Regions from separate parts of the Streptomyces sp. NPDC002588 genome, predicted to be linked through region 3. Evidence: riboswitches for the same ligand, from Rfam matches in the RefSeq annotation. Region 3 holds a riboswitch; each other region holds the start of a gene.
What was found. Region 3 has a riboswitch for S-adenosylmethionine ahead of thrC (threonine synthase). Riboswitches for the same ligand answer to the same signal wherever they lie in the genome.

Region 1 (7,512 bases), on a different contig from region 3:
CGCCACCGCGTGGTCGCGGTCGGCAGGGGAACGGTCATCGCGGCTGCCAGCCTTCCTTCCAGTGTCCGTGACGCCCCGGACTACCCGGAGCGTGTGGCTCGTAACCCTACGGCCTGGCGCGTACTCGCCGCCCATCCGTTCCAGGGGCCGGTCGGCGGCGAGGCGGTACGTCCCGGTGCGTCCGATTGCGTCACACTCTGTGCTCATGATCGGTAAGCGTCTTTCGGCGCCGGTGACATACGGACTGATCGGCGTGTGCTGTCTGGTCTTCGTGACCGGCCCGGCCTCGGGGCTCAATCCGGCCTACGGCACCGGCGACGAGCTGCTCGCCGCCCAGCGGGCCTGTTTCCGCCACTGGGGCGTCGTCCCCGCGGAACTCTTCGCGGGCTCGGCACGAGCCGCCCTGTCCCCGGTCACGGCCCTGTTCGTCCACGGCAGCTGGGTGCACCTCCTGGGGAACATGCTGTTCCTCTACGTCTTCGGGGCGATGACCGAGGACCGGATGGGCCGCCTGCACTTCACGCTCTTCTACGTCGGCTGCGGCTCTCTGGCCCTGCTGGGGTACGCCGCCGCCCACGCGGACTCCCCGCAGTCGCTGGTGGGCGCCTCCGGGGCGATCTCGGCCGTCCTCGGCGCGTTCCTGTACCTGTTCCCCCGGGCCCGCGTGACCAGTCTTCTGCCGTTCCTGTTCTTCCTGCCGCTGCGGTTCCCCGCCTGGGTGGTGCTGCCGTTCTGGGCGGCGCTCCAGTGGATCGCGGTGGGGCAGGCCTCCCAGGGGCCCGGGGTGGCCTATCTGGCGCACCTGGTGGGCTTCGGGCTGGGCTTCGGCTACGCGTGGGCCCGTTTCGGCCGTACCACTAGAGTGAAGGGCGCCCCAGCTCCGGCCCCCCAGGGAGAGAACCAGCCGTGATCACCGCGATCGTCCTCATCAAGACCAGCGTGGACCGGATCCCCGAGATCGCGGAGCGGATCGCCGCGCTGGACTCCGTCAGCGAGGTGTTCTCCGTGACGGGCACCTACGACCTGATCGCGATGGTCCGGGTCAAGCAGCACGAGGACCTCGCCGAGGTCATCCCCGGCAGCATCAGCAAGATCCCGGGCGTCGAGGCGACCGACACGCATGTCGCGTTCCGCACCTACTCCCAGCACGACCTGGAGGCGGCGTTCGCGATCGGCCTCGACAGCTAGCGCCCTGGCTAGTGCTGTGACCGGAAAGGTTTGCCGGATAGCTCGCGGCGTCCGGTGCGGTGCATCGCAAGGCGGAGCATGACCCGTGTACTGGATGTACTCGGGTGATGCGACAACGCGGCGAGGCGCCGTGCCGGGCGTCGCGACCCGGTGAACCTTTCCGGTCACAGCACTAGGTCTTCAGGGCGAGGGCGGTGATGCCGTCGGCGGTGGCGGCGTAGATCCGGTCGTCGTGGACGACCGGGCTCTGGGTGCCGATGGACGCTCCGCCCTCGGCCCGTCGCTGCCAGGTCCGCTCGCCCCGTCGGTTCACGCCGTAGAGCGTCGAGCCCTGGCTCAGGTAGACGGTGCCGCCCGCGACCACCGGATCGCTGTACTGGCTGCCCTCGCCGGTGAGCAGGAAGGTCCATGCCACCGATCCGTCGGCGGGGTCCAGGGCCACGAGCTGGTAGCCGGTGGCGGTGAGAGCGCGGCCGCCGAAGGCCGTCCAGGTGAGGTAGCGGCCGCCGCCCACCTCGTCGTCGGCCCGGTCCCACAGCGACGTGCCCGTCGGGCTGAGGCCGTGCAGCGTCTTCTCGCCGCCCGAGCCGACCACCAGTACGTTCCCGACCAGCGTGGGCCGCCCGGTGTCGAGGCCCACCCGCGCCGTCCACCGCCGCTTCCCGCTCGCCGCGTCCAGGGCCCGCACCTCGTCCCCGAAGGTGCCGGCGTACACCACCCCGTCCGCGACCATGGGCTCGCTGGTCGGCGCCGCCCCCGTGGACGTGCTCCAGCGCACGCTGCCGTCCGGGGCGAACGCCCGGACACCGCCCGCGTCCGAGGTCCTGCCGTACGACACGAGGACCAGCCTGCCCGAGGCCACCGGGAACTGGCTGGTCGCCGCGGCGAGCGGCCTGGTCCAGCGCACCTTCCCGGCGTGGCTGAGCGCGCAGAGCTTCGTCGCTCCCTCCTGTCCGTCGAACAGCAGGCAGTACACGCCGTCGACGGTGGCGAGCGGGGACATGACCTGGCCGCCCAGCGGGGTCCGCCAGACCTTCACCCCGTTCAGCCCCACGGCGTGCAGCGAGCCGTCCGCGCCGCCCACGTACAGCCGCTTCCCGTCGGGCGACAGCGCGGCGCAGGGCCCGCGCTTCCCGCCCAGCCCCTGGACCTTGTACTGCCAGCCCGCCCGGGGCGCCGCCGGTGTGCCCGACGAGGAGGGGCCGGCCGTGACCCGGTCCCGGCCGGCGGACGAGTCCCGCAGCAGCAGCCATCCGCCGAGGCCCCCGGCCGCGGCCACCCCCGCGCCGCCGCCCAGGGCCGCCAGCAGCCGGCGCCGCGAGGGCGGCCGTGGTGCGGGCTCCCCGGCCTCCGGCAGGTCGGTGACCGTCACGGGCGCCACGTACTCGACCCGGCTCTCCCGTTCCCCCGAGCCGTGTTCCGCGACCCAGCGCTCACCGCCGTCGGCCCAGCCGGGTGCCTCCTGGGCCCCTTCGGCGTACCAGCCGGACCGCAGGCCCTCGCGCAGGGAGCGCGCGGTGTGTCCCGTGGCCGCGACCACGTCCGCGGGCGTCGGCCGGGTGCCGGGGTCGTCCCGCAGACACGACTCGACCAGCGGCAGATGCTCCTCCGGCACGGCGGACAGATCGACGTCCCCGGTGAGGATCCGCAGCAGGACGACCGAGTCCTGTCCCTCGCCGAACGGTTCCTTGGCGCCGGCCGCGTACGCCAGGACCGCGCCCAGCGAGAAGACGTCGCTGGCCGGGCCCACCTGGGCGCCGTTGCGGATCTGCTCCGGCGAGACGTAGCCGACCGAGCCGACCACCACCCCGGTCCGGGTCAGCGCCGTCCCCTCCAGCGCCCGGACGATGCCGAAGTCGATGACCCGGGGACCGTCCGGCGCCAGCAGGATGTTGGAGGGCTTGAGGTCGCGGTGGACCAGCCCCTTGCCGTGGATCGCGGCCAGTGCCTCGCCGAGCGCGGCCGCGAGGAGCCGGACCGCCCCGGCGGGCAGCGGCCCGCCGTCGAGCACCGCGTCGCGCAGGTTCGGCCCGGCCACGTACTCGGTGGCCATCCACGGGCGTAAGGCCCCGGTGTCCGCGTCCACGACCCGGGCGGTGTACGTCCCCGCGCCGCCCACGGTCTGCGCGGCCCGCACCTCATGCCGGAACCGTGCCCGGAAGGTCCGGTCCTCCGCGTGTTCGGCCCGCACCACCTTCAGCGCCAGCCGCAGCCCGCCCCGCGCCTCGGCGAGGTACACCTCGCCCATGCCGCCGGATCCCAGCCTGCCCATGACCTGGTAGGGACCGATGGTCCGAGGATCCGTCTCGCGCAGCTCCTGCACCCGTGCTCCCCCTGCCTCCGTACAGCTGCCGAGGGGAGCGTATCGGTCCGGATGGACACGGGTCCGTCAGACGGCGGGGACGCAGCGGCCGTCCTCGGTGCGGTACGTCCACTTCGCGCCGTCGGCCACCAGCTCGCGCACGGCCGCGACGAAGCGGTCCACGTGCTCGTCGGGCGTGCCGGCGCCGAAGCTGACCCGGATGGCGTTGAGGGACTTCTCGCCCGGGGCCGCCTCGGGGGCGCCGCACTCGCCCTGGGCCTGCGGGTCGCTGCCCAGGAGGGTGCGGACCAGCGGGTGGGCGCAGAAGAGGCCGTCGCGGACGCCGATGCCGTACTCGGCGGAGAGCGCCGCGGCGAAGTGGGAGCTGTTCCAGCCCTCGACGACGAAGGAGATGACGCCGACCCGGGGGGCGTCGTCGCCGAAGAGGGAGAGGATCCGGACCTCCGGGACCTCGGCGAGGCCGGTGCGCACCTTCTCGATCAGGTACCGCTCGCGGGCCACCAGCGTGTCGAAGCCGGCCTCCGTGAGGGCCTTGCAGGCCGAGGCGATGGAGTAGGCGCCGATGACGTTCGGGGAGCCGGCCTCGTGGCGGGCCGCGCTGTCGTGCCACTCCACGTCCACTCCCCCGTCCTCGCGCCGGGTGACCTTGCGGCTGGCGCCGCCGCCCGCGAGGTACGGGTCGGCCGCCTGCAGCCAGTCGGCGCGGCCGGCCAGGACGCCGGAGCCGAAGGGGGCGTACAGCTTGTGGCCGGAGAAGGCGACCCAGTCGACGTCCAGGTCCCGGACGGACACCGGGTGGTGCGGGGCGAGCTGGGCCGCGTCCAGGACGATGCGGGCGCCGTGCGCGTGGGCGGCCGCCGCGAGCTCCCGTACGGGCCACAGCTCGCCGGTGACGTTCGAGGCGCCGGTGACGCAGACCAGGGCCGGTCCGCGAGGGTCGCGGTCGGCGAGGGCCCGCTCCAGGGTCTCCACGGCCCGGCCCGGGGTGCGCGGGGCGTCGAGGTAGGTGACCCGGGCGTCCCGCCAGGGCAGCAGCGAGGCGTGGTGCTCGGTCTCGAAGACGAAGACCTGGCAGCCGGCGGGGAGGGCCGCGGCGAGGAGGTTCAGGGAGTCGGTGGTGGAGCGGGTGAAGACCAGCTGGTCGTCGGGGCGGCAGTCGAGGAACTCGGCGACGGTCCGGCGGGCGTTCTCGAACAGGTCCGTCGACAGCTGCGAGAGGTAGCCGGCGCCGCGGTGGACGCTGCCGTAGTACGGGGCGTAGGCCGCGACGTCGTCCCAGACGCGCTGGAGGGCGGGGGCGCTGGCCGCGTAGTCGAGTGCCGCGTAGGTGACCTCGCCGCCCGTCACCAGCGGGACGGTGACATCTCGTCCGAGAACGGGCAGAGGCGTACAAACAGCCGGAACGGAGGCAGCGGTGAAGGCAGCGGTGGCGACGGACATGACGGAACTCCCGTGAGAGGAAAGAGAGAAGAGTGAAAAGGGTGTGCGGAGGCGGGGCTCGGCGCCCTATCGCATTCGCTTGCTCACGGAAGACTCCCTCGAGACCAGGACCCCTGGACTGTGCCTCTCGGAAGAGAGTGAGGGGTCCGCGCTTGCCGTAGACCTCACTGCCTACGGCCTGGTCTTCACCCGGGGCACCCCGCCACGGACGGAGGGTTGCCGGACAGTCGGCCGGGGCCTCATGACTGTCACTCATGACCTGTGCAGAAACGTACGTGAAGTGATCGTCGCCCCGCAACCCGTGTCCGGATCGCGGGACGATCACCCGGGCTCGCTATGCGTTGGTGGCGGCCACCCAGCGCTCCAGGACCCGCTTGGCCGCACCCGAGTCGATCGACTCGGCCGCCTGGTCCATGCCGGCGCGCAGTTGCCCGGCCAGGGTGCCGGAGCCGGGCTCCAGGGCCACCAGCGCGGCCGCCGAGTTCAGCAGTACGGCGTCGCGGACCGGGCCCGTCTCGCCGTCCAGCAGGCGGCGGGCGACCTCCGCGTTGTACGACGGGTCGCCGCCCCGCAGGGCCTCCACCGGGACCAGTTCGAGGCCGACGTCACGCGGGTCGAAGCTCTCCTCGGTGACCTTGCCGTCGCGGACGATCCACACCCGCGAGGTGGCCGTGGTGGTCAGCTCGTCGAGGCCGTCGTCACCCCGGAAGACCAGGGAGGAGTTGCCGCGCTCGGCGAAGACGCCCGCGACGACCGGCGCCATGCGGGGGTCGGCGACGCCGACCGCCTGGGCGCGCACCCGGGCGGGGTTGGTCAGCGGCCCGAGGACGTTGAAAACGGTACGGATGCCCAGCTGGCCGCGGGCCGCACCCGCATGGCGCAGCGCCGGGTGGAACTTGATCGCGAAGCAGAAGGTGATCCCGGCCTCCCCGGCCACCTCGGCCACCCGCGCCGGGGTCAGCTCCAGATTGACGCCGAGCTTCCCCAGGACGTCCGAGGCACCGGACGCGGAGGACGCGGCCCGGTTGCCGTGCTTGACGACCGTGGCGCCGGCGCCGGCCACGACGATCGCCGACATGGTGGAGATGTTGACGGTCTTCGCGCCGTCGCCGCCGGTGCCGACGATGTCCACCGTGCGGCCGGGCACCTCGATGACGTTGGCGTGCTCGTACATGGTTCGCACGAGGCCGTTGATCTCCTCGACGGTCTCGCCCTTGGCCCGCAGGGCCACCACGAACCCGGCGATCTGCGCGTCCGTCGCCTCACCCTGCATGATCCGGTCCATCGCCCACGCCGTGGCCTCGGCGCTCTGGTCCCGGCCGTACAGCAGCGAGTTCAGCACGTCGGGCCAGGAACGGCCCGCCGCGGTGTCGCCTCCAGCGGGGGTCACAGCGCTCATAGCCGCTCCTGGGTGTCGTAGAGCCGGTCGTGGAACCGTACGGGCCCCACCCTATCCAGGTCAGGGCACGGCGAAGGGCCCCGTCCGAACACCGGACGGGGCCCTTCGTGCAGGCGTGGCGACGCCTCAGTGATCAGTGATGGCCGTGGCCGCTCGTGATCTCCTTGTACTCCTCCACGGTCGGCTTCGGGATCTGCTGGTCCTCGCCGAAGTACGCGCCGCTGATCTTGGCGCGCAGCTTCTGGGAGCGCTTGATCTTGCGCTCGACGCCGTTCTCGTCGACCGCCGGGCCGATCGCGGCCGGCTCGTACTGGTCGTGCGCCGTGAGCGTGTGCAGCTGCTCCTGGCTGAGCGGCTCGTGGACCTCGATGAACTCACCGTGCGGCAGGCGCTTGATGGTGCCGGTCTCGCGACCGTGCAGCACCTTCTCCCTGTCGCGGCGCTGCAGGCCGAGGCAGATGCGCTTGGTGAGGACGTACGCGATGACCGGTCCGACGAAGAAGAAGATCCGGACGAACCAGGTGATCGAGTTGATCGACAGGTTGAAGTGGGTGGCCCAGAGGTCGTTGCCACCACCGACCAGCGTGATCATGTACATCGTGACCCAGGCGACGCCCAGCGCGGTGCGCGTCGGGGCGTTGCGCGGACGGTCCAGGATGTGGTGCTCGCGCTTGTCGCCCGTGATCCACGACTCGATGAAGGGGTAGAGCGCGAGCGCCGCGAGGACGACACCGAACAGGACCAGCGGGATGAACACGCCCAGGACCAGGGTGTGGCCCCAGAGGTTGATCTCCCAGCCCGGCATGAAGCGGATCAGGCCCTCGGCGAAGCCCATGTACCAGTCGGGCTGGGCGCCGGTGGACACCTGGTCCGGACGGTAGGGGCCCATGGCCCAGATCGGGTTGATCTGCGCGATGCCCGCGATGGCCGCGATGACACCGAAGACCAGGAAGAAGAAGCCTCCGGCCTTGGCCATGTACACCGGCAGCAGCGGCATGCCGACGACGTTCTTGTTGCTCTTGCCGGGGCCCGCGAACTGCGTGTGCTTGTGGTAGAAGACCAGGATCAGGTGGCCGACCACCAGACCGAGCATGATGCCCGGCAGCAGCAGGATGTGGATCGAGTAGAACCGCGCCACGAAGTCGTGGCCCGGGAACTCGCC
Region 2 (7,512 bases), on a different contig from region 3:
AACCGGGGGGAACTCGGTCGTCTTCCGGGGCCGGGTCCTTCAACGCCGCCATCCCGGGGTCACCGCCGGGACCGTCCACCAGATCCTGGATCCTCCCGATCGCCTGGGCGCCACCCCTGGCCGGACAGGTAAGCCGACGCGGGCCGGCTGAGCTCCGCTCGCCCCTGTCACTGCGGTCCTCCTGCGCATCGACGCCGTCGAGGCGCAAGGGTTTCTTCCCGGTGGAACTGGTTGGCCGGGACCGGCAGCCCGTAGTGGTCGCGAAGGGTCGTTCCTTCGTACTCCTCGCGGAACAGGCCCTTGCCGCGAAGGATCGGCAGGACGTGCTCGATGAAGGTTTCCAGACCGGACGGCAGGGCCGGCGCCATGATGTTGAACCCGTCCGCCGCGCCGCCCTCGAACCAGGTGATGACCGTGTCCGCCACCTGTTCGGGCGTGCCGATGAACTCGAAGTGGCCGCGGCCGCCCCCGAGGCGCGAGATGACCTGACGGACCGTCAGCTTCTCGCGGACGGCGAGCTCGATGATCAGATCGGATCGGCTCTGGGAACCCTCCAGTTTCGGTCTCGCGAGGATGAAGTCGGGCAGCGGCTCGTCGAGTTCGAACACCGACGGCTCGGTCTCGAAGACCGCGGCCAGCTGACGCAGTCCGTACTCCGGGACGCGCAGCTCGTCGAACTGCTTCGCCAGTGCCCGGGCCTCCGCCTCGGTCGACCCGATGTACGGGACGATGCCCGGCAGGACGATCACGCCGTCCGGGTCACGCCCCGCGGCCCTGGTCCTGGCCTTGAGGTCGGCGTAAAAGCCGGCCGCGCGCTCGTACGTCTGGTGGGCGGTGAAGATCGCCTCGGCGTGGCGTGCCGCGAAGTCCTTGCCGTCCTCGGAGGAGCCGGCCTGGACGAGCAGCGGGTAGCCCTGCGGCGGACGCTCCACGTTGAGCGGGCCGGCCACCGAGAAGTGCGCGCCCCGGTGGTCGAGACGGTGGAGCCGGGCGGGCTCGGCGTAGCGCCCCGTGGCCTTGTCGGCGAGGACGGCCTCGGACTCCCAGCTGTCCCACAGTGCCTTGGCGATGTGCAGGAACTCGTCGGCCCGGGCGTACCGCTGGGCGTGGCCGGGGCGGTTTTCCAGGCCGAAGTTGGCCGCCTCGTCGGCGCCCGCCGAGGTGACGATGTTCCAGCCGGCGCGCCCGCCGCTGACATGGTCGACCGACGCGAGGCGACGGGCGAGGTTGTAGGGCTCGTTGTACGTCGACGACACGGTCGCGATGAGTCCGATCCTGCTGGTCGCCTGGGACAGCGCGGTCAGCAGGGTGAGCGGCTCGAGCTGGCCCGGCGGCCGGAACTCGCCCGTGCCGGTGACGGCCGGGCCGTCCGCGAGGAACAGCGAGTCGAACTTGGCGCTCTCCGCCAGCCGAGCCAGTTCGATCCAGTGTCGCAGGTCGAAGTCCGCCCGCGGGTTGCTGTGCGGGAGCCGCCACGCCGCCTCGTGGTGGCCGGCCTCCATGAGGAAGGCGTTGAGATGGAGCCGGCGTCTTCTCTGATCGCTCATGACTGCTCTTCTTTCCGTTCGGAGCGGAGGGCGCCGGCTCAGTCGACCGACAGCTTCGAGCTGTCGTAGCCGGCCGGGAGGAGGTTGTCGGTGATCGACGAGACGTCGACCTTCTTGGTGATCTGGCCCGCCTCCAGGAAGGCGTCGGCGAGCTTCTGCTCCGCCGCGATGTCCGACTTTTCCACCGGGGTCACCCGGGTCTCGAAGGCCTTCAGGGACGCCTTGGCGTCGTCCAGGGGGATGCCCTCCTCCTTGGAGATCGCCTGCGCGTACTTGTCCTCGTGCTTGATCGCCCACGCGAACTCGTGGGCGAGCCGCTGCAGGACGTCGGTGAGAGCCGCCCGCTTCGTCCCGTCGTTCAGCGAGCTCTCGCTCGCGACGTAGTAACTGCTCGTCTGGTCGATCGGCGGGAGACCCTTCGCCAGGATCCGCGCACCGTTCTTGACCGCGATAGCCGACTGCGGGTTCCAGATCGACCAGGCGTCCACCTTGCCGGTGTTGAACGCCGTGGCACCGGCCGCCGGGTCGAGGAAGACCAGCTTCACGTCCTTGGGGGTGAGGCCCACACTCTTGAGCGCGTTCAGTGCCAGACCGTGAGCCGAACTGCCCTGCGGCACAGCGAGTTTCTTGCCCTTGAGGTCCGCGAGCGTCTTCAGTGCCGAACCCTTCGGCACGATGATGTTCTCGTTCGCCTGGGTGGGCCTGAGGGAACGGTTGACGGCGACGACCTTGAAGCCGTACTCCTTCGCGGCGCCGGTGATCGGCGGTACGTCGCCGACGCTGCCCAGGTCGATGTCGCCGGACGCGGCAGCCTGCACGAGCGGCGGGCCGTAGGTGAACCGGGCGAACTTCACCTTGTAGGGCGCGTTGTCGAACACGCCGGTGATCTTCGCCAGCTCCTGGCTGCCGTCACCGCCGTTGTCGCCGATGGTGAAGGTGTACTTCTTCCACTCGGGGTGGTTGCCGGCGCCCGGTCCACTGGGGCTGCTCAGGGGCGCGGCGGCCTCCGACGTCGATGCGCAGGCGACGAGGGTGCTTCCCAGGGCGAGCAGACCGACGGCGGTGACGATTCGGAAGGATCTTCTGGACATGGGTCCTCATGTGCTTTCTGTGCTGTGGCGGGAGAAGTCGGTGGGCGCGGTGGGGAAAGTCAGTGCTGGTTGGCCAGGCCGAGGTCTGCCAGGAGCGAGGAGCGCAGTTCCTCCCGCGCGATGCTCGCCTCGCGGTCCGCGGCCGACAGCTCGACGAGGTGGGAGGTGCCGATGCGTCCGTTGCTCATGACGACGACCCGGTCGGCCAGCGCGATGGCCTCGTCGACGTCGTGGGTGACGAGCAGCATCGCCGCGTGGTGCTTGCTGCGCAGTGCCCGCACGAGGTCGTGCATGCGCAGCCGTGTGATCGCGTCGAGTGCCGCGAACGGCTCGTCGAGGAGCACGAGTTCGGGTTCCGAGACCAGCGCCCGTGCCAGGGACACCCGCTGGGCCTCGCCGCCGGAGAGCTCCTTGGGCCACGCCCTCTCGCGGCCGGAGAGTCCGACCTCGGCGAGCACGTCGAGGGCCCGCCGGCCGGCGTCCGGTCCGTGCAGACCGAGGGTGACGTTGCGCAGCACCCGCTGCCACGGCAGCAGACGGTCGGCCTGGAACACGATCGCGCGCTTGGCCGGGACCTCCACCCGCCCGCCGTCGGGCCGGTCGAGGCCGGCGAGCAACCTGAGGAGGGTGCTCTTGCCGCAGCCGGAGGGGCCCAGCAGGACCACCAGCTCCTCGCCGGCGATGGTGAGGTCCAGATGGTCGAGGACGACCCGGTCGCCGAACCGGCGGACCACCTTCTCGACGACGGCGCCGGCCTGCCGACGGGGTTGCGTCTCAACGGTCGTGCTCATGCTGCCTCATAACTGGGGCGCCACCGCAGCAGCACCCGCTCGAGAGCCCGGACGAACTGGTCGGCGAGCAGACCGAGGAGCGAGTAGATCACCAGCCCCACGAAGACCTGGCCGGTCTGCAGGTACGTCTGTCCTTGAGTGATGAGGAAGCCGAGGCCCTTGTCGGCATTGACCGTCTCGGCCGCTACGAGGCCCAGGACGCTGTAGGCGAGGGAGAAACGCAGGCCCACCAGGAATCCGGGCAGGGCACCGGGCACCAGCACCCGCGTCACGAGGCGCCAGGTGCCCGCGCCCGTCGTCCGCGTCATCTCGATCAGCCGCTGGTCGACGCCGCGGATCGCGGCGAAGAGGTTGACGTACATCGGGACGCCCGCACCGAACGAGATCAGCAGCACCTTGGTGAGCTCGTCGATGCCGAACCACACGATCATCAGCGGCAGCACCGCCAGCAGCGGGATCGTGTTCAGGATCTGCACGACGCCGTTGAACAGATACTCCCCGCTGCGCAGCAACCCGCCGAGCACCCCGCTGACGATGCCCACCGTGAGACCGATCGCGAGACCGATGCCGGCCCGTTGCAGGGAGATGGCCAAGTCCGGCCCGAGGACGCCTTGTCGCCACAGATCGACGGCGGACCTGACGATGGAGGTCGGTGCCGGGGCGTAGGTCTTCTTCAGCACTCCGGCTCTGGCCAGGACCTCCCAGGCGATGAGGATCACCACCGGAGTCGTGTAGATCCCCAGCGGCCAGCGCAGGCGTTCGCGGAGTGCGTGGACCAGGGTCCGGCGGCGGGCGTCGCGTGGCAGGAAGACCTCGCGCTCCGGCGCGCTCGTCGGTTCGGCGGCCGCCGAACCGAGGGCCGGCCTCTCCAGGCTGACCTCGGTCATCAGGCAGCCACCTCCAGCACTTTGCTGTAGTGCGAGGCGTCACCGACGAGTTGCTCGCTACGGCGGCCGTCGACGCCGACGGGCACGTCTCCCGCGACCGTCACACGGTTCAGGCGGCGCGGGTGGTCGTCGTAGTTGTCCACCCCGTAGTGCTGGGTGATCCTGTTGTCGAAGATCAGCAGCTGGTCGGGGGCCCAGGTCCAGCGCAGGATGTTCTCCGGACGGGTCACGTACGACTGGAGGATGCGCAGCAGATCGGCCGACTCACCGCTGGACAGGCCGACGATCCGCTTGGCGAACCCGCCGATGAACAGCCCGCGTTCACCGGTCAGCGGATGCACGCGTACGAGAGGGTGTTCCGTCTCGTACGGCGTCGAGACGAAGACCCGGTCGTACTCCTGCCGCTGTGCCGTCGTGGCCGAGGGGCGCGCGTAGTCGTACTGGTTGGTGTGGACGACGCGCAGTGAGTCCGCGAAAGCACGGAGCGGCTCGGGCAGTGCTCGATAGGCCGCGGCCGCGTTCGCGACGAGCGTCTCGCCACCGTAGGGCGGCGTCACGATGGACCGGAGTGTGGTGAGCTGCGGTGGGTTGAGCACGAAGGTGACGTCCGTGTGCCACTCGTTCGCCTTGGACGTCTCGCTGTCGACGGCCAGCACGTTCGTCGTACCGTCGGCGGCCGGCACGTTGGGGTGGGCGGTTGTCAGGTCGCCGAACCAGCCGGCGACACGCTCCTGGCCGGCGTTGTCGAGCTGCACGTGGTCGAACACGATCGCCTTGTGCTCGTTGAGGGCATCACGGAGCGTCGTGATCGTCGAGGGATCGGGGGGCGTCGTGAAGTCGACGCCCTCGACGGCCGCGCCGATGTGGCCCGTGAGCTTGCGGATGGACGGAGGCATGAGGAGGTCCCTCTCGAGGAATGGGGCGCACTGCCGGGTGCTGAGAGCCGGAGTGAACGGGTGACGGGCAGCGATGAACGGCCACGAAGCCGGTACTGGGTCGGTCGCGATGCGCGGGCCCGAAATCCCGCCGGGGCCGCGCCACTTGTACGACAAGGCCGTCGGCCTGTGGCCGGCGGCACGTGCCCTCGCCGACCTCGAGTCCGGCGCACGCGCTTCTGCTCAGGGAGAGTGCAGGAGCGGAGAGCGGCGCCGGGGGAAGAAGGCGATCACGCAGTCGGCACGGCGGTTCGTCGGGAGGACACCGCTGAGGCGGCGGCCTGGCAGCGGCCGCTGCCGGGGGCCGCTTCGCGGATCAGCGGCACGCTTTCCGGATCAACGACAACAGAACGCGCTGGAGACATGCGCCAGGTCGATGTGGCGCCTCCGAGTCAAATCCACGCGCGGGGTCATGGGACGTGAGTGGAGCAGATGTCCACCCGGTCGGTCAATGAGTTCCGGACAGGTTTCACATTGCCGAAGCGTGGAGGCTTCCCTCGTCGGCGGCCATGAGGCCTGGCGCGCCGCCGCGGGCCGTGCGACTCGCGTCTCGGCATTGACGGATTACGACGGAGATCGGTAAAGTTTCAACTGGCATTGAGTGTCAGCATCAAGCCCTGGCTTGCTGACCGGCAACCCTCCGACGCGGTGGGGTGCTCCAGGTGAAAGCCCGGCCGGGTCGCCGACCCGGCAAGCGCGTGGCCCTGTGGCAGGGGCCTGGACATGGAGGAATGAGCGTGCGGCACAGCAGCGTCTCGAATCCCTCCATGGCGGCTGCGGCGGCCCCCTCCCGGTTCTCCCGCCGACGCCACATCGACCTGCAGCGCATCACCAGCTGCCTGTGTCATGGCTGACTTCGCCCTCTCTGCTGTCTGAGGACATTCACCGCTGGTTTTGACGCCCGGCAAACTCCTCACGTTTTCCCCTCACCTCTCGTGGACCGTGTCGCTCTTTCTCGCGGGCAACGCCTTCCACGCCTCTTCGTTGTCCGCGCGGAAACGTGCGTGACGGCTTTCGAGTAGGAGAACTCATTCCGTGATATCGCATCCGGATTCCCGCCCTGCCCGACGGGCGGCACTGACCGCGCTCCTGACGACCAGTCTGTTTCTGACCGCATGCTCCTCCGGCACCGGGAGCAGTTCGAGCGGCGACAGCGGCCGGGCCAGGTCCGGCGGCACACTGACCTTCGCGGTGGGTTCCGACGCCGGCTGCGTGGATCCGCAGCAGGTCGCCAGCAACGACACCGTCTACTCCCTGCGCCAGGTCGTCGACTCCCTGACCGACCAGGACCCCAGGACCGGCAAGATCGTGCCGTGGCTGGCGAAGAGCTGGGACATCAGCCCGGACACGACGACGTTCACCTTCCACCTGAGATCGGGTGTCACCTTCAGCGACGGGACACCACTGACCGCGCAGGTGGTGAAGGACAACTTCGACGCGGTGCCGAAGCTCGGCGCCCTGGGGGTCCTGGCCGAGGGGTATCTGAGCGGTGTGCAGAGCACCTCCGTGGTCGACCCGCTCACCGTGCGGGTGAAGTTCAAGCAGCCCAACGCCCAGTTCCTGCAAGCCACTTCCACGTTCTCGCTGGGCATCGAGTCGTCGGCGAGCGTGAAGAAGTCCCCGCAGCAGAGGTGCAGCCAGGGTGTCGTCGGCAGCGGCCCGTTCACGCTGAAGCAGTACGTGCAGAACCAGTCGGTCACCTTGGCCAGGCGCGCCAAGTACGCCTGGGGTTCCACGCTGTGGACCAAGAAGGGCGAGGCGTACCTCGACAGGCTGGTCTTCAAGGTGGTGCCCGAGGCGGGGGTGCGCGTCGGCAGTCTGCAGTCCGGTCAGGTGGACGCGATCAGCAGCGTCGGCAAGGCCAACGAGGCGGCGCTCAAGGGCGGTCAGTTGAGCCTGCTGCGGCGGGCCAACCCGGGCAACGTGTTCAATCTGGGGCTGAACAACTCCCGGCCGCTGCTGAAGGACGCGAAGGTGCGTCAGGCGATCCTGTTCGCCGTCGACCGGCAGCAGATCGTCGATGCCGTGTTCCCCACCGGCACGCAGCCGGCCACCAGCATCCTCGCGCACACCACGCCGGACTACGCGAACCTCGGCTCCGATCTGACCTACGACGCGGCGAAGGCGAAGTCCCTGCTGGAATCGGCCGGCTGGAAGACCGGCAGCGACGGCGTCCGGACGAAGAACGGCACCAGACTGAGCCTGGCCGTCACGTGGTTCGCCAACGCGGCCACGAACCAGCCCGCGCTGGAGCTGATCCA
Region 3 (7,512 bases):
CCCAGTACGCCCCCGCCTCCCGCGACAGCACCAGCGCGCACCCCTCGTCGGAGACGACCGGGACCTCCTTGGCGACCAGGTTCATGCCATCCCGGACGGGGTTGACCAGGGCGACGTCCGCGAGGCGGTAGGCGGCGAGGGAGCGGGCGAAGTCGTCCTTGAGGTTCAGCAGGACCGGTGTCCAGCCCGGGGTGGCGAACCGTTCGTTGATCTCGTCCGACAGCCGCCGCACCTCCGCCATGTAGTCGCGGTAGACCGCGAGGTCCTGGCGGGACGGGTAGGCGAAGGCCACGTGCACGACCCGCTCGTGCCACTCGGGGTGGTCCTCGAGCAGCTGCCGGTAGGCCAGCAGGCCGCGCACGATGTTCTTCGACAGCTCGGTGCGGTCGACCCGGACGATCGTCTTCCGGCCCGCACCGCCGATCTCCTCCCGGAGGGCGGCCATGCGCTCCTCGACGTCCGGCCGGTGCGAGCGCTCCCGCAGGAAGTCGGCGTCGGCGCCGAGACCGTGCACGCCGATCAGGGTCTTTCCGGTGCCGCCGACGAACTCCGCGCAGCACGCGCCGAACGCGTCCGCCCACCGCCGGGTGAGGAAGCCCAGGCGGTCCGCGCCGAGCATGCCGCCGAGCAACTGCTCCCGGATGTCCCGGGGCAGCAGCCCGAAGTAGTCCGCCGGCGCCCACGGCGTGTGCGAGAAGTGCCCGATGCGCAGGTCGGGGCGGAGTTCGCGGAGCATCCCGGGAACCAGGCACAGGTGGTAGTCCTGCACCAGGACCGCCGCGCCCTCGGCCGCCTCCTCGGCGAGCGCCTCGGCGAAGGCGCGGTTGTAGGTCTCGTACGACGCCCACTGGCGGCGGAACTCCGTGTCGAAGACGGGTTCCAGCGGGGTCTGGTAGAGGAGGTGGTGGATGAACCACAGGACCGAGTTCGCGATGCCGTTGTAGGCGTCCTCGTGCACGTCGGCGGCGATGGGCAGCATGCGCACGCCCTCCTCGCCGACGCCGCGCGAGACCGCCTCCCGGTCGCCCTCGGACAGTGCCGAGCACACCCAGAGGGCGCCCGCTTCGGGGCCGATGGCCGACAGGCCGGAGACCAGCCCGCCGCCCCCGCGTTTCGCGTGCAGCGAGCCGTCCTCACCCACCGTGTAGGAGACCGGGCCCCGGTTCGACGCGACCAGCACCTGAGCACCCCGAGCAGCAACAGCGTCGTGCATGGAAGCCATACGCCTCAACCTAGCCCGGTCGGGAAACGCTCAAACGTACGGTCGCTCCCCGTGGACGGGCCGTATCCAGCCGTATCCAGCCGTATACGGCCCGCCCCCGGTGTTACGCGACGGATCACGCGACCTTGCGGGACTGGTACTCCGAGATCTCCGCCATCGGCGGCCGCTCCTCCGTGTCCACCGAGTAGGTGCGCGGTTCGAAACCGTCCGCGCCCCGCTCGAACTGGGTGAGGGAGGGGCGCACGAGGTGGCCGCGGGCCAGGCGGAGCTGGGCGGTGCGGTAGATTGCCGCGGCCATCCGGCCCAGGGCCTGGCCGTCCTGGTGGCGGTGCTTGCGCACGCCGACGTCGACCTGGGCGAGGGCGTCGAGGCCCACCAGGTGCAGGGCGTCGACCAGCATGCCCAGTTCGACGCCGTATCCGACGGGGAAGGGCAGCTGTTCCAGCAGGCTGCGGCGGGCCGCGTACTCACCGCCGAGCGGCTGCACGAAACCGGCCAGCTGCGGCCAGTGCAGGTTGAGCAGGGGCCGGGCCATGAGCTCGGTGACCCGCCCGCCCTGGCCGGCCGCGCCGCCGAGCGGACGGTCGTACATGCCCTTGACCAGGTCCACGCCCGGGTCGGTGAGCAGGGGGCCGACGATGCCCGAGACGAAGTCGGAGGAGAACTCCTTCAGATCGGCGTCGATGAAACAGACGACGTCCCCGGTCGTGACGAGCAGGGAGCGCCACAGGACCTCGCCCTTGCCGGGCACGGCGGGTATCCGGGGCAGGATCGCGTCGCGGTGGACGACCCGGGCGCCCGCGGCCGCCGCGACCTCACCCGTACGGTCGGTCGATCCCGAGTCGACGACGACGATCTCGTCGACGAGCGGGACCTGGTGCATGAGGTCGTGACGGATGATCGCGACGATGTCGCCGACCGTATCCTCCTCGTTCAGTGCGGGCAGGACCACCGACACCGACTGGCCCGTGGCACGCTTGGCCGCGAGTATCCGGTGGAGCGGGCGATCGGTCACGGACCAGGAGCGGGTGGCCAGCCAGCGCTCAGTTTCTTGAAGCACAGTCTGCGGCTCCTCACTGTCGTGATCACACCGGGTGCACGGCAGGTGACCGTGTGATCCATCTCGCGGTTCGGACGACTATCTCAACTGTCCTGGCCTTCGGTTACAGTCTTGAACAACGCGGATGACCATCGCATGTCCGGGGTCATCGGCGTTCATTTCAGATCAACAACCGCATACCGCTCATCCAGAGGGGCAGAGGGATACGGCCCGATGAAGCCCCGGCAACCCTCCAGCCGGTCTGACCACGTCGATGTGGTGAGGCTCCCGGCTAGGGAAGGTGCCAAATCCGTCTCACGGCGAGATGCGTCGTGAGGAAGATGAGGAGAAAGGGCCTCGCCTCACATGGCTGCGCAGACTGTTGCAAGCACCACCGACTCCACCGTGGACCTTGGTCCCGCCGCTGCTCTTTCCTGCCGCGAATGCGGTCACCGCGTCCCGCTCGGGCCGGTCTTCGCCTGCGAGGAGTGTTTCGGCCCGCTCGAGATCGCGTACGACTTCTCCGCCTACGAGACGGAGGAGCTCCGCAAGCGCATCGAGGCGGGACCCGCGAACATCTGGCGCTACGCGCCGCTGCTGCCCGTCCCGGCCGACGTGGCGGACAAGCCGAACATCAACCCGGGCTGGACCCAGCTGGTCCAGGCCGACAACCTGGCGCGCGAGCTCGGCGTCGAGGCCGGCAACCTCTTCGTGAAGGACGACTCCGGCAACCCGACCCACTCCTTCAAGGACCGGGTCGTCGCCCAGGCCATCGAGGCGGCGCGCGCCTTCGGCTTCACCACCCTGTCCTGCTCCTCCACCGGCAACCTGGCCGGCGCGGTGGGCGCCGCGGCGGCCCGCGCCGGCTTCCGCTCCTGCGTGTTCATCCCGCACGACCTGGAGCAGGGCAAGGTCGTCATGGCCGCGATCTACGGCGGAGAGCTCGTCGGCATCGAGGGCAACTACGACGACGTCAACCGCTTCTGCTCGGAGCTCATCGGCGACCCGGCGGGCGAGGGCTGGGGCTTCGTCAACGTCAACCTGCGGCCGTACTACGCGGAGGGGTCCAAGACCCTCGCGTACGAGATCTGCGAGCAGCTCGGCTGGCGGCTTCCCGACCAGCTGGTCGTCCCGATCGCCTCCGGCTCCCAGCTCACGAAGATCGACAAGGGTCTGCAGGAGCTGATCAAGCTGGGGCTCGTCGAGGACAAGCCGTACAAGATCTTCGGTGCGCAGGCGGAGGGCTGCTCCCCGGTGTCGGTGGCCTTCAAGGCCGGTCACGACGTGGTCCGCCCGCAGAAGCCGAACACCATCGCCAAGTCGCTGGCGATCGGCAACCCGGCCGACGGACCGTACGTCCTGGACATCGCGCGCCGCACGGGCGGCGCGGTGGAGGACGTGACGGACGAGCAGGTCGTCGACGCGATCAAGCTGCTGGCGCGGACGGAGGGCATCTTCGCCGAGACGGCGGGTGGCGTGACCGTGGGCGTGACCCGCAAGCTGATCGAGAACGGTCTGCTGGACCCGACGAAGACCACGGTCGTCCTCAACACGGGCGACGGCCTGAAGACCCTGGACGCGGTGGCAGGCACCGGCCTCACCGCGACCATCCGCCCCAACCTGGACTCTTTCCGAGAGGCTGGCCTCGCATGAGCGTGACCGTTCGCATCCCCACCATCCTGCGCACCTACACCGGCGGCCAGGCCGAGGTGACCGCCGAGGGCGCGACCCTCGGGGAGGTCATCTCCGATCTGGAGAAGAACCACACCGGTATCGCCGCCCGCGTTCTCGACGACCAGGGCAAGCTGCGCCGGTTCGTCAACGTGTACGTCAACGACGACGACGTCCGCTTCGAACAGGGACTGGAGACGGCCACCCCGGACGGCGCGGGTGTCTCCATCATTCCGGCCGTCGCCGGCGGATGCTGACCCACGTTCAGTACCGGCGAGTAGTACTCATTGGTAGTAACCGTCGGTAACAGTGATTACCGAGTGTTCATCGAATTGCCCCCTCCGTGAGAGAAGTGGAGGGGGCAATTCAGTGTGGTTGAGCGCGGTACAGTTGGGGAACCGGGTCGCGCGCCCTTGATCCGGAGCCTTTGATTTCTGCCCTGGCCCGACAAGAAGTAGCCAAAGTGTGTGTCTCTTGCGTGGCATTTGTGGCTTTTACGGGGCCCGACTTGCCCTGAATTCAGGCGAATTCTCGCCACATTCCGGATCGCGTGCGTCCAGAATTCTCGTCCGACTGACCTGTTGCAGACGGCAGTTGGACAGATACATTCAGCCGCGGTCGACGCGTTCCGGCGCACGCCCCCAACCAACTGGGGGGTGAGGTCTGACCCGGATCCGCGAAGTGTGGATCTGTGCAAGGGCCAGTAATAGGGGAGTTAGGCATGGCTCAGGGCACCGTCAAGTGGTTCAACGCGGAGAAGGGGTACGGCTTCATCGCGGTCGACGGTGGTGCGGATGTTTTCGTCCACTACAGCGCGATCCAGATGGACGGGTACCGCACCCTGGAAGAGGGTCAGCGGGTCGATTTCGAGATCTCGCAGGGCCAGAAGGGGCCGCAGGCGGACATGGTCCGGCTGGCGACCGGCTGAAGCACGCGCCGACTGACAGCGACGTTCTTCTGTTTCATCTTCGAAGGGCTCGTACCTCCCGGGGTACGGGCCCTTCGGCACGCCCGGACGGCCCACGCCCCGGACCCCTCATCGAGCCCGCTTCGCGGGCGCACCTTGCACTCGGGCATGCCGAGTGCTAATCATTGGCGTTAGCACTCTGAAGGTGAGAGTGACAAAGATGGACCGGGTCGGTGAGGCCCGCAGGCCAGGTGGGGCAAGGAACCACGGGGCATGCGAGCCGTCCGTCGCGGGCGCGGGCGCGGTCCGAAGGAATCACCCCCAGTCCTGGAGGGACCACTTCACATGGCCAAGATCATCGCGTTCGACGAGGAGGCGCGGCGCGGCCTCGAGCGCGGCATGAACCAGCTCGCGGACGCCGTGAAGGTGACGCTCGGCCCCAAGGGCCGCAACGTCGTCCTCGAGAAGAAGTGGGGCGCCCCCACGATCACCAACGACGGTGTTTCCATCGCCAAGGAGATCGAGCTCGAGGACCCGTACGAGAAGATCGGCGCCGAGCTGGTCAAGGAAGTCGCCAAGAAGACGGACGACGTCGCCGGTGACGGTACGACCACGGCGACCGTTCTCGCCCAGGCCCTGGTCAAGGAAGGCCTGCGCAACGTAGCCGCCGGCGCCAACCCGATGGCCCTCAAGCGCGGTATCGAGAAGGCCGTCGAGGCCGTCTCCGGTGCCCTGCTCGAGCAGGCGAAGGACGTCGAGACCAAGGAGCAGATCGCTTCCACGGCCTCCATCTCCGCCGCCGACACCCAGATCGGCGAGCTCATCGCCGAGGCCATGGACAAGGTCGGCAAGGAAGGCGTCATCACCGTCGAGGAGTCCCAGACCTTCGGTCTGGAGCTGGAGCTCACCGAGGGTATGCGCTTCGACAAGGGCTACATCTCGGCGTACTTCGCCACCGACATGGAGCGGATGGAGGCGTCGCTCGACGACCCGTACATCCTCATCGCCAACTCCAAGATCGGCAACGTCAAGGACCTGCTCCCGCTCCTCGAGAAGGTCATGCAGTCGGGCAAGCCGCTGCTGATCATCGCCGAGGACGTCGAGGGCGAGGCCCTGTCGACCCTGGTCGTCAACAAGATCCGCGGCACCTTCAAGTCCGTCGCGGTCAAGGCCCCGGGCTTCGGCGACCGCCGCAAGGCGATGCTGAACGACATCGCCATCCTCACCGGCGGCGAGGTCATCTCCGAGGAGGTCGGTCTCAAGCTCGAGAACACGACCCTCGACCTGCTGGGCAAGGCCCGCAAGGTCGTCATCACCAAGGACGAGACCACCATCGTCGACGGCGCCGGCTCCTCGGAGCAGGTCGCGGGCCGCGTGAACCAGATCCGCGCCGAGATCGAGAACAGCGACTCGGACTACGACCGCGAGAAGCTCCAGGAGCGCCTGGCCAAGCTCGCGGGCGGCGTGGCCGTCATCAAGGCCGGTGCCGCCACCGAGGTGGAGCTCAAGGAGCGCAAGCACCGCATCGAGGACGCCGTCCGCAACGCGAAGGCGGCCGTCGAGGAGGGCATCGTCGCCGGTGGTGGCGTGGCCCTGCTGCAGGCCTCCCAGGTCTTCGAGAAGCTGGAGCTCGAGGGTGACGAGGCGACCGGCGCCAACGCCGTGCGCATCGCGCTCGAGGCCCCGCTGAAGCAGATCGCCGTCAACGCCGGCCTCGAGGGCGGTGTCGTGGTGGAGAAGGTGCGCAACCTGACCCCGGGCCACGGCCTGAACGCCGCGACCGGCGAGTACGTCGACCTGGTCAAGGAAGGCATCATCGACCCGGCGAAGGTGACCCGCTCTGCCCTGCAGAACGCCGCCTCCATCGCCGCGCTCTTCCTCACCACCGAGGCCGTCATCGCCGACAAGCCGGAGAAGGCCGCGGCCCCGGCCGGCGGCGGCATGCCGGGCGGTGACATGGACTTCTGATCGACCCCGGTCGATCGACTGTCCTTCACACCGAGGGCGGTACCCCTGTTCCGACAGGGGTACCGCCCTCGGGCGTTTCCGGAGGCCTGCGACCGTCCCGCGGTCCGTTCCCCGAGCCCGGGAGGTCAGGGACGAGTCGTCTGTGTGAGGGGGACGCCGTGCTGGGCGGCGTACGTGCGCACCGCCTCCGGGAGCGGGAGCGGGGGCGTGTCGGTGACCGGGGCGAGTCGTGTCGTGCGGATGCGGACGAGGCCCTTGCGCCGGGTGCGGACCCACGGGGGTTTCCTGAAGCCGGTGGGGAGGGTCCGGCCCTCGGCGAGCAGCACGGCCACGAAGGTCTCCTTGCCGCGTGCTTCGATCGCCAGGGACCTGACGGCGGTCCAGGGCAGGACGACAGCGTTGTCCGGGGCGCCCAGCCCGATGCCCGCGTCGCCGAACGTGAGTCTGTGCCGGACGGTGCCGAACACGGCGACGAGCCGCAGGAGTGCGGCGACCGCGCAGACCGCGGCCACCAGTGTGACCATGGGCGGATAGCTCCCGACGAACACGGTCGCCAGGGCCGCCACGCCGGACACGGACAGGATCAGCCCGTTCCGCAGGACCAGGAGGGCGACGTGCCAGGGATTGTGCCGGTATCCGACCGGGGCCGGAGTCGGGGCCGGGGCGGAGGTCGGGGCCGACGTCGGACTCGGGGTCGAGGTCGAG

Region 1: linked by a shared signal. The riboswitch ahead of ABT057_RS37355 (aminotransferase class V-fold PLP-dependent enzyme) and the one ahead of thrC (threonine synthase) in region 3 are both predicted to bind S-adenosylmethionine.
Region 2: linked by a shared signal. The riboswitch ahead of ABT057_RS24815 (putative leader peptide) and the one ahead of thrC (threonine synthase) in region 3 are both predicted to bind S-adenosylmethionine.

The regions. Positions count from the first base shown of each region.
Region 1 covers NZ_JBEOWF010000043.1:10,013-17,524, reverse strand. The annotation lists gene ABT057_RS37375 (hypothetical protein) at 1-38, opposite strand, end outside; gene ABT057_RS37370 (rhomboid family intramembrane serine protease) at 206-910, shown strand; gene ABT057_RS37365 (Lrp/AsnC family transcriptional regulator) at 907-1,188, shown strand; gene ABT057_RS37360 (protein kinase domain-containing protein) at 1,361-3,511, opposite strand; gene ABT057_RS37355 (aminotransferase class V-fold PLP-dependent enzyme) at 3,578-4,951, opposite strand; SAM riboswitch class IV at 5,095-5,211, opposite strand; gene trpD (anthranilate phosphoribosyltransferase) at 5,286-6,350, opposite strand; gene qcrB (cytochrome bc1 complex cytochrome b subunit) at 6,484-7,512, opposite strand, start outside.
Region 2 covers NZ_JBEOWF010000022.1:19,129-26,640, reverse strand. The annotation lists gene ABT057_RS24840 (LLM class flavin-dependent oxidoreductase) at 168-1,547, opposite strand; gene ABT057_RS24835 (aliphatic sulfonate ABC transporter substrate-binding protein) at 1,586-2,638, opposite strand; gene ABT057_RS24830 (ABC transporter ATP-binding protein) at 2,698-3,429, opposite strand; gene ABT057_RS24825 (ABC transporter permease) at 3,426-4,316, opposite strand; gene ABT057_RS24820 (TauD/TfdA dioxygenase family protein) at 4,316-5,212, opposite strand; SAM riboswitch class IV at 5,845-5,954, shown strand; gene ABT057_RS24815 (putative leader peptide) at 5,983-6,105, shown strand; gene ABT057_RS24810 (ABC transporter substrate-binding protein) at 6,287-7,512, shown strand, end outside.
Region 3 covers NZ_JBEOWF010000028.1:85,655-93,166, reverse strand. The annotation lists gene ABT057_RS29400 (alpha,alpha-trehalose-phosphate synthase (UDP-forming)) at 1-1,222, opposite strand, end outside; gene ABT057_RS29395 (glucosyl-3-phosphoglycerate synthase) at 1,338-2,282, opposite strand; SAM riboswitch class I at 2,463-2,609, shown strand; gene thrC (threonine synthase) at 2,628-3,914, shown strand; gene ABT057_RS29385 (ubiquitin-like small modifier protein 1) at 3,911-4,189, shown strand; gene ABT057_RS29380 (cold-shock protein) at 4,654-4,860, shown strand; gene groL (chaperonin GroEL) at 5,185-6,807, shown strand; gene ABT057_RS29370 (serine/threonine-protein kinase) at 6,933-7,512, opposite strand, start outside.